DNA from 2 places in the Brevibacillus sp. NRRL NRS-603 genome. Region 2 is predicted to be linked to the other one. Evidence: riboswitches for the same ligand, from Rfam matches in the RefSeq annotation. Region 2 holds a riboswitch; the other holds the start of a gene.
What was found. A riboswitch is a leader RNA that binds a small molecule or an ion and turns the genes downstream of it on or off. The one in region 2 is predicted to bind S-adenosylmethionine.

Region 1: another riboswitch for S-adenosylmethionine. It lies ahead of C7R94_RS17175 (homoserine dehydrogenase); the one in region 2 lies ahead of C7R94_RS06765 (BMP family lipoprotein).

The regions. Positions count from the first base shown of each region.
Region 1 is NZ_PXZN01000016.1:403,688-411,635, forward strand. It holds gene C7R94_RS17145 (ATP-binding protein) at 1-250, shown strand, start outside; gene kynB (arylformamidase) at 387-1,007, shown strand; gene zwf (glucose-6-phosphate dehydrogenase) at 1,106-2,605, shown strand; gene C7R94_RS17160 (Gfo/Idh/MocA family protein) at 2,630-3,616, shown strand; gene C7R94_RS17165 (cyclase family protein) at 3,641-4,285, shown strand; gene C7R94_RS17170 (DinB family protein) at 4,300-4,827, shown strand; cobalamin riboswitch at 4,848-5,052, shown strand; gene C7R94_RS30070 (hypothetical protein) at 5,075-5,251, shown strand; SAM riboswitch class I at 5,440-5,546, shown strand; SAM riboswitch class I at 5,612-5,723, shown strand; gene C7R94_RS17175 (homoserine dehydrogenase) at 5,810-7,075, shown strand; gene C7R94_RS17180 (CapA family protein) at 7,091-7,948, opposite strand, start outside.
Region 2 is NZ_PXZN01000011.1:155,496-163,443, reverse strand. It holds gene C7R94_RS06775 (ABC transporter permease) at 1-944, opposite strand, end outside; gene C7R94_RS06770 (ABC transporter ATP-binding protein) at 919-2,448, opposite strand; gene C7R94_RS06765 (BMP family lipoprotein) at 2,555-3,583, opposite strand; SAM riboswitch class I at 3,785-3,907, opposite strand; gene C7R94_RS06760 (methyl-accepting chemotaxis protein) at 4,058-5,533, opposite strand; gene C7R94_RS06755 (DUF3298 and DUF4163 domain-containing protein) at 5,688-6,305, shown strand; gene C7R94_RS06750 (MarR family winged helix-turn-helix transcriptional regulator) at 6,512-6,925, shown strand; gene C7R94_RS06745 (hypothetical protein) at 6,974-7,249, opposite strand; gene C7R94_RS06740 (hypothetical protein) at 7,224-7,556, opposite strand; gene C7R94_RS06735 (NAD(P)/FAD-dependent oxidoreductase) at 7,740-7,948, opposite strand, start outside.

The sequences.
Region 1 (7,948 bases), on a different contig from region 2:
GACAGAGTTTTATTCGGGGGCGGACATTGAGTATGTAGTGGAGCTCGCGACGGAGCAGGTCTGGCATGATATCGTAACAAAAGGGGTCGATCGCCCAATTCATATGAGCGATTTACGGGAGGCCATTGCAGCTACGTATCCAACAACTATTGAGTGGTTGAGGACTTTGAAAGAACATTTGAAACAAGTGGATGACAACGGAATTTATGATGAAGTGTGGGACTACCTGTCTCTTCACAGCAGAATCTGAAATCAATGAAAAGACTGTCGGCACGCTGTCAAGCTGCGGTCTTTTTTTGTGCAAATGTTAGAATATTGACTCAATACAGTCTTTTTTGTACGCTGAGTATAGGTATGCACAGTTGCTAGAAGGTGGAGGATACATGATGAAAATAATAGATATATCCCGTCCGTTCATGGCAGGTATGCCGACCTGGCCAGGGGACACTCCCTTTCACTATGTCGTAAACTGGCCCAAGGCGGAGAGTGGCTCAGTCAATGTCGGTAAAGTAACCATGAGTGTTCACACAGGTACCCATGTGGATGCTCCGTTTCATTTCGATGACGATGGCCGAAAAATAGCCGAATTGCCTCTAGACTTGTATATTGGAGAGGCAAGAGTAGTAGAGCTTACTGGACGTCCCAGCATTGGCCCAGAAGATTTTGCCCAGGTTGATCTGGAAGGGGTGGAACGCTTGCTGCTCAAAACATTATCATGGAGCGACCCCAAGCAGTTTCCGACAACCATCTGTCATCTGCGAGCGGACTTGCCAGCGTTCCTCGCCCAAAAAGGCATTCGGCTGATCGGAGTGGATGTCCCATCTGTCGATCCGCTGGACAGCAAGGAACTGGCTGCTCATCATGGGCTTCACCAGCATGATATTCATATTTTGGAGGGGCTTCTGCTCGATCATGTGGAACCGGGTGATTATGAGCTGATCGCACTGCCCCTGCCTTTGGTAGAAGCAGATGGAAGTCCGGTACGTGCAATCTTGCGTCGTTCGTAACACTGCATATTGATAAAGCAGTGATTTTCTCGAATAATAACAGTGTAACGACAAAAAACCATCATCACGTCGGACGTATGAAGGGAATGAAAAAATAGATGGAAGCGATGACCTTTGTCCTTTTTGGCGCCACAGGAGATTTAGCCAAACGCAAAATTTTCCCTGCACTCTTTAATTTATATGTAGATCAAAAGCTGCCTGCTGCCTTTTCGATTATTGGCGTGGGGAGAAGGGCGTGGTCTGATGACGAATTTCAGGAATCTGTTCGCCAGTCTGTTCATGCATTTTCCCGTCGCGCTCAGATTGATTCCCACGAGCTAGACGCTTTCTTGTCTGCTTGTCGCTATGCGGAAGTAGATGTCATGGAACCGCGTGCTTATGTAGCGTTACATGATCTAGTCCTGCATAGAGAGCAAGAGCTGCAAATCCCGCAAAACCGGATGTTTTACTTGTCAGTGGCCCCGCAATATTTCGAGGGAATTGCAACCAATGTCAAGGCCAGCGGACTAGGTTCAACGACAGGCTGGAAGCGTCTGATCATTGAAAAGCCATTTGGACATGATTTGCAATCCGCCGAAGAATTGAATGAAAAGCTGGGGAAAGCATTTTCGGAAGAAGAAATATATCGCATTGACCATTACTTGGGAAAGCCGATGGTGCAAAACCTCGAGGCTCTCGAATTTGCGAACCCAGTCTTTCAGGCCCTCTGGAACAACCAGTACATCGCTAATGTGCAAATTACGGCGAATGAAACGGTCGGCGTCGAGGATCGGGCTGGATACTACGAGCCTGCCGGAGCATTGCGCGACATGCTCCAAAACCACATGCTGCAAATGCTCATGATTATCGCCATGCAGCTTCCGAAGCGAATCACATCCGATCATATCCGCGAAGAAAAGCGCAAGGTGATGGCTGCCGTGCGTCCGATGAAGAAAGAAGAAGTCGGGACCCACGTTATTCGCGGTCAGTATAGCGCAGGACATATTCAAGGAACGCCTGTAGCTGGCTACAGGGACGAGCCTGGTGTCGATCCAGTTTCCATGACAGAAACGTATATTGCCACTCGTGTCTGGATTGATGATCCGTTTTGGCAAGGAGTACCTTTTTATATTCGTACGGGAAAAAGACTGCAAGAGAAATCAACCAGGATCGTCATTGAGTTCAAAAATCCGCACGAAAAGCTGTATCAGGAGCAAAATGAAACGACATCGCCAAATTTATTGATCATCAGCGTGAATCCGACCGAAGGTATTGCCTTGCAAGTAAATAGTAAGAATCCGACAAATAGCGGTAAGATTGAGCCGGTGACGGTAGATTTTAGTGCAGGGACAAAAGACGTGCCAGAAGCGTACGAGCTGCTCCTGTTCGATGCACTCCGAGGGGATTCCACTTATTTTGCGCATTGGGATGAGGTCCGGCTGTCGTGGGAGTGGGTGACACCGATTTTGGAAGCCTTCGCTGAAAATTTGGTGCCGCTCTTTACGTACGAGGCTGGCTCATTCGGACCGAAGGCCGCAGAGCAATTGCTTGCTGTGGATGGATTCGTATGGTGGCTGGATAAGGTCGAGGAACGAGTGCCAGTCACTGCTACAAGGTAGAAAAAAGAAAAGGGAGCGGATGAGATGCGATTTGGCGTAATCGGAACGAACTGGATCACCGAGGAATTTATCCAGGCGGGTCAAGAAGTAGAAGGATTTTCGCTTCAGGCTGTTTATTCACGTACCATCGAACGCGCCAAGGAAATCGCAGAGAAGTATCATGCTCCATTCGCCTATAGTAGCCTAGAAGAAATGGCTGCAAGCAAAAACATTGACGCGGTCTATATTGCAAGCCCCAACTCCTGCCACGCGGAGCAAGCGATCCAGTGCATGGATGCGGGGCTGCACGTATTGTGTGAAAAGCCACTGGCTTCTAATGCGTTTGAGGTAGAGAAAATGATCGAAGCAGCGAAACGAAATGACGTGCTGCTCATGGAGGCTGTCAAATCTACGCTGTTGCCTAATTTTTTTGCGATACAAGACAACCTGCACAAGCTGGGAAAAGTACGACGTTTTATTGCTAGCAACTGCCAATATTCTTCGCGCTATGATGCGTATCGCGAAGGGAAGGTTTTACGTACTTTTGATCCTGCTTTTTCAAATGGAGCCTTGATGGACATCGGTATCTATTGTCTTTATCCGTTACTCATCCTTTTTGGCAGACCAGACGCCATCAAAGCAGAAGGAATAGTGCTTGATTCTGGAGTGGACGGAGAAGGCAGTATACTGTTGAAGTATCGAGAAATGGATGCCATCGTTAGCTTCTCGAAAATTACGACCTCCTATCAGCCAGCAGAAATTCAAGGGGAGGACGCTACGATGGTGATTGATCGAATCAACCATCTTAAAGAAGTGGACATTCGTTACAGGGATGGGCGAATCGAGCAAGTAACAAGGCCTCAGACCCCGAAGACCATGCATTATGAAATAAGAGAGTTCCTGCACTTGGCGAGGAGCGGTGCCAGACAATCTGCAACGAATTCGCATGAAGTCTCCAAAATGGCCATGCAGGTTATGGATGAAGCGAGAAGACAGATGGGGATTGTTTTTCCAGCGGATCGAAAAGAATAGTAGGAAAAGGGGAGGGCGTTTGGGATGAAAATGTATGATGTAACCGCCACCGTGTACGAAGGAATGACGGTGTATAAAAACAAGCCGGAAAAGCAACCGATAATACGTACGGCTACCAATGGCTATGTAACCGAATCGAGAATTGATATGGATCTTCACACGGGTACCCATGTAGATGCTCCCCTGCACATGGTGAATGCTGGCGATACATTTGAGAGTATCTCCTTGGAGAAGCTAGTTGGCAATTGCAAAGTTCTCGATCTCACATCGGTAGAAGACAGGATCACTCGCGCCGACTTGGAGAGCTTCGATCTTGCGCGAGGAGATTTTGTTCTGTTTAAAACGAAAAACTCCTTTGAAGAGGCGTTCTCTTTTGAATTCATCTTTCTGTCAGAGGAAGGTGCGGAATATTTAAGTGAGCTGGGGGTGCGGGGCATTGGCACCGATGCTCTTGGGATTGAACGCAGCCAGGAAGGACACCCCACACACAAAAAGCTGTTTGCAGCAGGAGTCATTGTTGTGGAAGGCTTGCGCCTAGCAGAGGTTCCGCCAGGCGAGTATTTTCTGGTAGCAGCACCACTCAAGCTGATCGGTACGGATGCAGCCCCGGCAAGGGTCCTGTTGTTTGAAGGCTTGCATAGCAATTTGTCTATTGAAACTGAATGCTGAGGAGTGGGAAACATATGCTCAGACGACCAGAGCGCGATGAACACGCTGCTTATTTTGACTATTATATTGGTCTTGTACCCGAGGGGGAGCTCCAAACGATCCTCACGGAGCAAGGAGAGAGGCAAGTCGCGTTATTTTCGTCACTTGCGCCCGAGCAAATGGATTATCGGTATGCACCAGGCAAATGGTCGGTTAAAGAGGTGTTGGGTCATCTCATCGATTCAGAACGCATCATGAGCTATCGCTTGCTGAGAATCGCGAGAGGAGATCAGACACCCCTCGTCGGTTTTGATGAGAATGCTTTTGTCGAACACGGGTATTTTCAGCTAAGAGACCTGTCTGATTTACTGGAAGAGTATAAGGCTGTTCGTGCTTCCACAATCGCGCAGGTGCGAGGAATCTCTTCAGAAGCGTGGTTGCGTACGGGAGTTGCCAACGGAAACAAGCTTTCTGCAAGGACGTTGGCCTATGTGATCGCTGGACACGAAGCTCACCACAGTACCATTTTGAAAGAGCGGTATTTGGGGGAAGGTAAAATCTGAGGGTAGTAGTGAGAAAGACAATTTCATAGGTGGAAACAGGTTCCTTAGGGCGTAACGAATTCGCATAAGGATAATAGGGAAGCTCGGTGCAAATCCGACACGGTCCCGCCACTGTAAGAGGGGAGTCAGCGTCCAATAAGCCACTGGTCTATCAAAATAGACGGGGAAGGCGACGCTAGACGATGAACCCATAGTCAGGAGACCTGCCTGTTTCGACAACACTGATAGACCTACGGGAGATAGGGAGGTGTTAGAAATGGCTTGTGAAAAATTGCGAGTGGAAAAGTACGTCCCTCCTTTTCGTGCATTTTCTAACGATCGTCACGGTCGAGCTGAAAATGCTCTTTTTATTTTGGGCAGGATAAAAGAAGAGGGGGTGTGCGATGATGCAACTTTTTATTTGCCAATGGTGCGGATATGTTGAGGAAGAAGAGCGGCCTGAGGAATGCCAGAAGGGCGTGTTTCATTGCACTTGCTGTAGCGTGGAAGAGGTAGAAAGCCTGTTCACTCACAACTGAAAGCCTAGCCCAATCAGCTTGCAATCAGAAAAGAAAGAATTTTGTTGACGCTTGCCTTGGAATTTCTTAGAATAAAGCTCAACAGCATAAAAGGTTCTTATCCAGAGAGGTGGAGGGTCTGGCCCGATGAAGCCCGGCAACCGTTGCATATTGCGACAAGGTGCCAATTCCTGCGAGACGTTTCGTCTCGAAAGATAAGAAGCGGGTTACTCCATTAGTAGATGAACCTTCTTCTTATTGAAGAAGGTTTTTTTAATTTCATATTTTCTTTATCCAGAGAGGTGGAGGGACTGGCCCGATGAAGCCCGGCAACCGTCACGCATATTTTGTGACAAGGTGCCAATTCCTGCAGGACATATACGTCCTGGGAGATAAGGAGGGGGAGCATTAGCTGCTAACAAGCCTTCTTCTTATCGAAGATGGCTTTTCTTTTTATCTAAAATTCGGGGTATGGGGTGGTCAGGATGAGTGCAGAAGTGGTACGCGTGGGATTATTGGGATTGGGGACAGTGGGTGGAGGTGTAATCAAGACAATTCGTTCACAACAGGAGAAGCTGGCTTCTCGTCTGGGAAAACGAATAGAGATCGTCAAGGCATTGGTGCGTGACTCGGAAAAAGAGCGGGCGGTTCATGTCGACCCAGCTTTACTGACAACAGACTTTGAGGATGTATTGAGAAGCGATGTGGATATCGTGGTGGAGGTTATGGGCGGTGTAGAACCTACCTATGACTACGTTCGTGCTTTGATTGAAAAGGGCTGCCATGTGGTAACTGCTAACAAAGAACTCCTGGCGAAAAAAGGAACAGAGCTAGTTGATTTGGCAAATCAGCATCAAGTGCATCTTGCCTATGAAGCCAGTGTGGCAGGGGGCATCCCGATCTTGAGCGTGCTGAGGCAGTTCCTACGAACGAACGATATCCAAGGCGTTCGCGGTATTCTAAACGGAACAACGAACTTCATTTTGACGAAAATGGAAGCAGAGCAGCTCTCTTACCAGGAAGTGCTCAAGCAAGCGCAGGAGCTGGGCTATGCGGAAGCAGACCCTCGTTCGGATGTAGAAGGCTTTGATGCTATGTACAAATTGTATATCTTGGCACAGCTTGTTTACGGAGAATCGCTGCCTTTAGCAGATGTTGTTCGCAAAGGAATTGCAGATTTGTCAGCAGGTCACATTCGGATTGCGAGCGAGCTGGGGTACCGGATCAAGCTGATCGCGCAGGCGAATCAAGCTGAAAAAGGAATTCGCCTATCTGTTGAACCAACCATGCTTCCGCTGAGCCATCCGTTGGCGCAAATCCACGACGCGTTTAATGCTGTCCAGCTATCCGGCAACATCGTGGGAGACTTGTTGTTTACAGGAAGAGGGGCAGGAGAGCTGCCAACAGCAAGTGCAGTCGTGGAGGATTTGGCCTATTTATTGACACAGCCATTCACGCCGCATCCTACCTGGAAAGAGAAGACGGCTGACAAAGCTGGTGTCTCGGTGGACTCGGAAGAACAAGTCCTATGTTATCTTGAGGGCTCATGTCATACTGCGACGCCAGATCGTGTCTTGCAATTCCTTCAGCTGGCAGGAGTGAACGTGCATAAATTAAAGGTCCAATTCGACTTGGGTGGCGTCTTGCGCGCAGGCTTGATCGTGACAGGAATCAGTGAAGAGCACGTGTCCTTATTGAAAAAGGATTTTGGCTTAGAAGTGCGCTGCTTCCCGATTCTTGAATCTGCGTAAGTATGGCTTCTTTTGTCAGGGGGCAGTCTCCGCCGCTTTTGCACGTGGCTGCACACGCCCGTCACTTTGTATGTCGACACTCTCAGAAATGGATTCAATTCGTTCTAGCAGGGCGGCACCGTTGGTTTCATTCATGGGTACGGCTTGTCCCAATTCTGCATGAAACGGAAGCATCGTCAGCTCACAATCACCGCTTTTGGTACAGTTTGCTTGCAGGACCATCGTTTCCCAAGTCTTGGGTTCGCTTGATCGTGTGAAAATGAAATTGCCAAGACTGTACGCGATCCATTTGTCGTTGTATCGTTCAAAACCTTGAAGTACGTGGGGATGACCCCCGACAATCAAATCTGCACCAGCATCGATGTAGGCACGGGACAGCTCTTTTTGATGATCGACAGGATAATCGGAGCGTTCCTTGCCCCAGTGTGCAATCACCACCACGAGATCCGCTTGGCTGTTCGCATCTTGGATCGCTTTCACTGCCAGTGTAGGATCATAGGAAGCGGCCATACCTGGCTGGGAATTTCCTGCAAACCAGCTGGTTTCGGGAATGACCCTGCTGAAGCCGAGAATCGCGATTTTGATGCCGTTTTTTTCTATGAATACAGGTGAATAGGCACGGCTGGCATCTTTACCGGCGCCGACGTATTCAATTCTGTTTTCGTCCAAAGCGTCAAAGGTATCCAGCAATCCCGGAACTCCTTGGTCCATGGAGTGATTATTAGCGAGATTCACCACATCAATCCCGGCGGTTTTCATGGCAGGAACAGCAAGTGGCGATGATTTGTAGACATACTCCTTATTTTGAGCGGCAACACCTGTGGCCGTGATCGGCGTTTCCAAATTGGCAATGGTGATATCATCTTGCAAAAA
Region 2 (7,948 bases):
GTATTGCGTTCTACACCCATGGCACCTGTCTGAAAAGCAGCAAGCAGGATCGAGGTCACAATGATGCCAAGTGGGTGCGAGTTCGCAAGCAGAGCTGCCATCAGGCCCGTCCAGGCGAAGCCCGGTACAGTCAGCGCCCCGTCCACAAAACGATAGTGCGCCCCCATTACCTCGACGGTTCCCGCCAAGCCAGCCAGTCCACCACTGGCAAACATCCCGGTCAGCATCACCCTAATGCGGTTAATTCCTCCGTATTGAGCAAACAGCGAGTTTTGGCCCAGCATCTTCACTTCATAGCCAAAAGGCGTAAAGCGAAGTACCCAGAACAACAGCAGCGCTGCAACGATCGCAAACAAAAAACCTGCATGGACACTCATCCCGGCAAACAGCTTTGGAAGCCACGCACTTTTCTCCAGCATGACAGTCTGTGCCAGTGCCGCAGAACCCGAGCGATCCCGGAATGGCTCTGTCACGAGATAGCTCGCAAACAATACCGCGATGTAGTTGAAGAGCAACGTAGAGATGAGCAACGGAATGCGAAAGCGTGCTTCCATAAAGCCTGGCAACAACGCCCAGAACCCGCCAACCGCCATTCCTGCGAAAATGCCCGCCACAATTTTGATCATTCCCGGTGCTGGCAAATAGATCGCGACTAACGCAGCACTGACGGCACCCAGCACCATTTGCCCTTCCGCCCCCAGGTTGAATACCCCTGCCCGAAATGCGAGGGAAAGCCCCAAGGCAATCAGCATGATAGGTGTGGCTCTCGCTAATGTAGATGTAAAGAAATAAAAACTGCCAAAGGCCCCTTTCCACATTTCCTGATAGGTGCCCAAAATCGATTCGCCAACTGCAGCAATGACCAGCGCCCCGGTCAACAAACCGATGACGACAGCCAAGAACGGCTGAACCAATGACTTAGATAGCTCTTTGATTGCTGCCATGAATGCTTCCTCCCGCCATGATCACGCTGATTTTTTCTTCGGTTGCCTCCAGGCGTGATAGCTCTCCAGCGATTCGCCCTTTATACATGACCAAAATCCTGTCAGACAAGGCGAGAATTTCGGACAACTCGGACGAGACAAGCAAGATCCCGTCTCCCTGATTGCGCTTTTCGATCAGCGCCTGATGGATGTACTCCATGGCACCGATATCCACCCCTCGCGTAGGCTCAGCCGCAATCAAAAACGGGGTTTCATGTCCCAGCTCCCTTGCGACGATCAGCTTTTGCAAATTTCCACCTGACAGATTCCCTGCCAGCTCCTGCAATTGTCGGGAGCCTGTCTTGATGGCAAACTGCTCCACCCAGCCTTTTACGACTTGGCGGAATTTCTCCCGTAAAACGACGCCGCGGCGGTTGTAGGCAGGCTTTCGCTGATAGCCCATCAACGCATTTTCCTCGACGCTTGAGAGTTTGGCCGCTCCCCACAGGTAGCGATCCTCCGGAATATGCGCCAAGCCAGCATCCCGAATGGTGGCTACTGATTTGTTCGTCACGTCCTTGCCGCCCAACCGCACCGTACCCTCCTGTGCAATTCGTAAACCGCTGATGGCTTGCAGCAGCTCAGATTGTCCATTCCCAGACACACCTGCGATTCCTACGATTTCCCCGTGGTGCACGGTAAAGCTGACTTGATCGAGCAGTGTCTGCTTTTCTCGAATGGTGAGATTCTCCACCTGCAACAAGGGAGCTTTATCCAGAGGAACTCGCTCAGCTAGCTCCTGCAATTCACGTCCAACCATCAATCTGGCTAAATCGTCCGCATTTGTCTCATTCCGCGAAACCGTTCCCGTCACTTTGCCCCCGCGCAATACCGTAATACGATCGGCTACCTCCATGACTTCCTGCAACTTATGTGTAATCAAAATGACGCTCTTGCCGCTCTCTGCCAGGTTTCGAATCGTTTGCAGCAGGTCGCGTACCTCCAGCGGGGTAAGGACAGCGGTCGGCTCGTCCAACACGATAATATCCGCTCCCTGGTACAGGACCTTCAGAATTTCGACCCGTTGCTGTTCCCCAATCGAGCAATTCGCTACCTTGGCCTGCGGATGAATCGGAATGCGATACTGCTCACTCAACGCCCGTACCTTGTCCTCCGCGTCCTTTCTTTTGAAAAAACCCGCTTGCTTCGGCTCGTATCCGATCACGATATTTTCAGTCACACTGAATTCACCGAAGAGCATAAAATGCTGATGAACCATCCCGATTCCATTTCGAATTGCATCCTCTGGTCCGCGAAAAACAACTGGCTTGCCATTTAACACGATCTCTCCCGACGTCGGCTGCTCCATCCCGTACAGCATCCGCATCAGTGTCGTTTTGCCCGCTCCATTTTCCCCGACAATCGCATGGACTTCTCCTGCTGCCAGTGAGAACGACACCTTGTCGTTGGCGGTAAAATCTCCGTACTTCTTGGTCATGCCCCTCATTTCCAAGCGATCGGTCATTCCCACTCCCTCATTTCTGTACGTCCTTTTATGAAAATGGAAGACCGACTACACAGCCGTAGTCGGTCACATCCATCACTGTGCACAAGCTTTTTGACGTGCGTGTTTAGAATTTATCTGGTACTTGGCGAGTTCCCGCTACAATCTCATCGCTGATCGCTTTCACTTTATCGACAACTTCTTGTCCAATAAAAGCGTTCAGTGGCGTTTTGCTTTCGTGCGTGACATAAGTTACGCCAACACCTTTTTCCTTCAAGCCGTACGCTACAACACCTGGTTTGAACGTTCCTTCTACAAAGGTCTTCACGGTTTCATAAGCTGCCGCATCAGTCCCTTTCAATTGGGACAGAACAATATGCTCTGGATCAATCGTCGTACGGTCAACATCCTGACCTGCTGTGAAGAAGCCTTTTTCCTTCGCCGCTTCGAAAACGCCGAGGTCGCCTACTGCTGCTGCACCGTTAATGAAGTCGGCGCCTTTGGAAGCTTGGAGCAAAGCCAACTCCTTCGCTTTTGCCGGGTCAGTGAAGCTTCCCACATAGTTGACCATCAGTTCTGCTTTTGGATTTGTCGCTTTCAAGCCCTCTTCGAAGCCAACTGTCCATTTTTTCAACTGCGGAATATCAAGAGCGACAACCATACCTACTTTGTTCGTTTTCGTTGCCAAACCTGCTGCAGCTCCCACCAGGTAAGCCGCTTCCTGCTCGCGGAAGGTAACACTGCGTACGTTTGGCAAATCCACTACGGTATCAATAATCGCAAAATTACGGTCAGGATTTTCGGTAGCTACTTTTTTCAATGCATCCTCTGATGTAAAGGAAGAAGTGATGATCAAATCATAATTTTCTGCAACAGCCACACGCAGATTTTCCTCAATCGCTCCGTGATCGGTAGATTCGATCGTTTTCACGTCTGCACCCAGCTCTTGTGCAGCTTTCTTCGCACCCTCATCCATTTGTTGGAAGAACGGATTCACACCGATTTTCTCAGGCAAAATCAAGGCAATTCGTTTTTTTGCCGCGCCCTCTTGTCCTGCTGCTTGTCCTCCTGGCTGATCTGCAGGTGCGCTTGTGCCAGTCGAACACCCTGTTGCCAATACTGCGAATGTCGTTAATGCCAGCAATAATTTCTTCATGATGTATCTCTCCCTATCCGAACTTTACGTTTTTCTTTATCCTATTAGGTAATGTACGGCTTTTTACCTATATTTTCAATACTATTTACGAATATTCTCTTATAAAATTATTTTATCGTTCGTCTATTACCTCCTCCCCTTTTACAAATACAACAAAAAAACTCTCCCCGGAGGAAGAGTTTGCGTACGAAGCCGTTCTCTTCCTCATCTGTCAAAACCATGGTACAGGTTTTGCAGGAATTGGCACCTTTCTGTTCATGCATAGACATGATCAGTGGTTGCCGGGCATCATCGGGCCAGTCCCTCCGCCGCTCTTGATAAGGTAGGTGAATATATTTAGTTACAATGGAATTCATTCTAGCAGAACGGTTCAAAAATGCAATTCTTTTTTCTCAATTCCAAACACTTCTATTTCGATGCCGAATCAGCTTTCAGAACTACTTCGTGATCAAAAGACGACTTTTTAAACAACCTCTAATTTACGTGAAAGGTTTGCTGGAGGCGATGCGACAAGGTATTCAGCTCGCCCAGCTCTTCCGTAATCTCACGCACTTTTTGATGCTGGTTTTCTGCTGTCGCAAACAACTCTTCTAAGTTGGCTACGGATTCCTCGGTTACGGCTGTAATCGTCGACATCTCGATGGCAACTTCACCGGAACGCACTTTTACCCGGTCCATGCTGGAGCTTACTTGATCAGCTGCTTCCAGGAAGGCCATCATTCCGGCACGCACGGCTTCGATGGAGGCCACTGTTTTTACGGCCAGCTCTTGGCCTTTTGCAACAGACACTTCCCCATTGCTCATATGCTGCACCGCATTCTCACTTTCCTGGTGGAGAGACTTGAGAATGTCGGTAATTTCCTGCGTAGCTGTCGCGCTTTGTTCTGCCAGCTTGCGTACTTCATCCGCTACAACAGCAAATCCCCGTCCATGCTCGCCTGCACGAGCAGATTCAATCGCCGCATTCAGTGCCAAGAGATTCGTTTGTGTCGCGATCTGATTAATAGCGCCGACAATTTCCTCTACGCGATTCGCCTGCCGATTGAGCTGGTGAATCGTAGAGGCTGCTACATTGACTGCCTGCACAATTTGCTCCATCTGCGAGGACAGCTCGTTCATCATCTGAACGCTCTCTGTCAGACGACGGTTGTTTTGTTGCGATTCTGTTTTCATTGCGTTGGTCTGTGTAGTGACTGCCTCGATTTCCTGATCGATGGATTGAACCTCTTCTTCGATCTTTACCGTAGAATTCGCCTGCGATTCCATACCGACGGCGACTTCCTTGAAGGCTACCATCATTTCATCTGTATTGCGCTTCGTACCTTCCGCATGCTCATGTACATGATCGCTTGTACGATCCAATTGCTCCGTCATTTCCTGGATGTTCAAAAGCATTTCTCCCAGACGGCGCTCCTTCTCTTCTGCTTCCTGCCTTGCGTCGTGCGCTTTTTGCAGGGAGGCTTGTCCGGCGAGACACAGATACGTTACGGCTCCCATCATCATGAGAATCGTGACAATACGCATAAGCAAATTGAGCTCCGAAAAATCACCATCGAAGATTTGGTAGGTTCCTGTGTAGAACCCGATAACTGTGACAATGATTTGGGTAATTCCCGCTGTTACGACCAGCTTCCAATCCAAATAGGCTGCCAAAAAGCCCATGACGATAAAAGTGAGGAAGGTGATCTCCTTGTAATCGGTAAAGTGATCGAATGAAATCGCATAAAACATGAGTCCAATTGCCACCAGGTAACGAATCAGAATACTATCTTTGCGAATGAAATAATACGGCGAAACAATTAAAGTGACCAGCAATCCCAAGGACGTCACTTTCCAAAAGTTCACATCCACTTGGTAGGCAATGAGTCCCGCCATCCACAAATGATTCCATAGGATAAAAATCATAAAGCCTTCTTTGTCAGTCAAGGTATTGCGAATCAATTGAATCATAATTGCCCCCCTTTTCCTTTTACTTATGTATCGGATTCTTTCCCCATTATATAGCCAAACCTTTTCCAAATTTGTGAAAAAAGTAAGAACAGCCATAAACAATTTCGAATAGGCTATTACACAACCCACACGTACAGGAGGCAAACGAAAAAAAGTGGAACTTAATCAATTGCCAGCTACTGTGCTCACACGGACGATTAGCCGTCCGAACACCACGATTTACTATCCGCAATTGGCAGGATTAGCCAACCAGCAAGCGGAAAAAGATATCAACCGGGCGATTTATCAAACGGTTCAAGGCTTAATTCACGAGCAACAACGGGTTCAGGTACCGGGAAATACAGAAATGCAAGGAAGCTACGAGATCAAGACAAACGAACGCGGTATTTTCAGCGTCGTGTTGAGCAACTACGCCTACACACCGCAAATGGCTCACGGCATGACCTTTCTCGGGTCGATCACCGCTGATATCCAAACAGGCAAGCTGTATACGCTGCGTGAATTATTCAAGCCAGGAAGCGATTACGTCAGGGTGATTTCCGAAAACATCAAGCGTCAAATCAAAGAAAGAAGCATCCCTACACTCAATGGCTTTACTTCGATTAAGCCCGATCAAGATTATTACCTCGCCGACAAAGCACTGGTCATCTACTTCCAGTTGTACGAAATTACGCCTTACTACGTCGGTTTCCCCATGTTCCCCATTTCGGTCTATGAGCTGGAGCCGCTCATCAATGAAAAAGGACCACTGAGCATCTTGTCCGCAGATTAATGCACTGTATCGCCATATTTTTCAGCCAGGTGAGTGTCTTCTTCCATGACACTCGCCTGATTCTATTTGTGTCAGAAAATCCATTATTTCGCCATCGAATAAACGTTTACTTATATGCCCGAAACTGCTAGTATGTTAGTGTACATATTTACTTAAGCAATAAAGTGTACGATATATCGGACCAGCTTTCCTGGAGGTATATACTCATGCAATATTATGGACATCGAATTAGCCAAACCGCAAGAATATTCAGTAAAACATTGAATGTGACTATGGCTCCCATGGGATTATACAGCTCGCAATGGGGTATTATCCTTTGCTTGCACTATCGTGAATCGCTCACCCAGGTTCAATTGAGCAACTACCTGAATGTTGAAGCGCCGACGATTACCCGGACACTCACCCGCTTGGAAGAGATGGGCTGGATTATTCGCTCGGAGGGGGATGACAAGCGTGAGCGCTATGTGTCCTTGTCTCCGCAAGCAATCGAACGGTTCCCGGAATGGCTGGAGGCTGCCAAAGAGCAAGAAGAGCTGGCACTCCGCGGCCTTGACGAAGCAGAGCTTGCTATCTTTAACCGCGTATTGAAGAAAATGAACGATAATTTACAGCCTTCGTAACAAGTAAAATGACTTCGCCCAAAAACAGTTTGGTGAAGTCATTTTTTATTAGCCATTTTTCCTTGTGCTATGGATGATGGTGTTGAGCTCTTGTTCCAATTGAATCAGTTCAAGCTGTATCTGTTGCTTTTGCAATTGTTTTTTCTGTTGCACCACCTGTTTTTTCAAATCATTTGATTCTTTGTCATTTGCTTCGTTCGATGTAGAAGTATCCGGGTCCGGTTCCACCTGACCAGTCGAGCCAATAGCAGCAAGGAAGGCACCGAGAACTGCGATCCACCCGCCTACCGCTACCAGCTCATTCGCCAGATTTTTGTCGATCATCCTTCTTCCCTCCGTTTTTGGATGGCTTCTCCTGCAAATTCTTCTTTATATCTTGAACACTGTCGCGTAGTTGGGCAATTTGCTCTTCAATTCGTTTAAATTGCTTATCTTCATCGTCGTCATTGCCATTTTTGTTCTTCCCATTGACTTGCTTGTTTAATTGAATGAGGGGCTGTATCAACTTTTCATTGTCGCAGGCAGGCTTTTGACTTAATCTGGTTGTTTTATCAATGGCGAGTATGACAAAACCAATGGAAATAATCCAAAGTGCAATTACAGCGGTATCGTCATCATCACAAAAAAACATAGATACCTCCATGCCAATAAAAAGTCGTGGTTTGATTATTGGCCCTTCTATACCATACGCTTCTGCCTAATTCCTCGTGACATCGGGATCATCACTTTCCTGATGTTGTTCTGTCATGAAAAAAGGCTCCCCGCCAAGCACCAGCGTGCCCGGCAAGAAGCCTATTTGTTAAGAGCGCATTCGTTATTGCATGCGTTTCGCGATATTGCGAGCCATCCAGACCCCAGCAGCTCCGGCCTGTGCCAGACCACGTGTAATTCCGGCACCATCCCCGCCACAGAACAATCCCTTGATTTCTGTTTCGAATTCCTCAGTCAGTTTTGGACGAGCCGAGTAGAATTTCGCTTCCACCCCGTAGAATAAGGTATGCTCGGAAGCAATTCCCGGCGTTA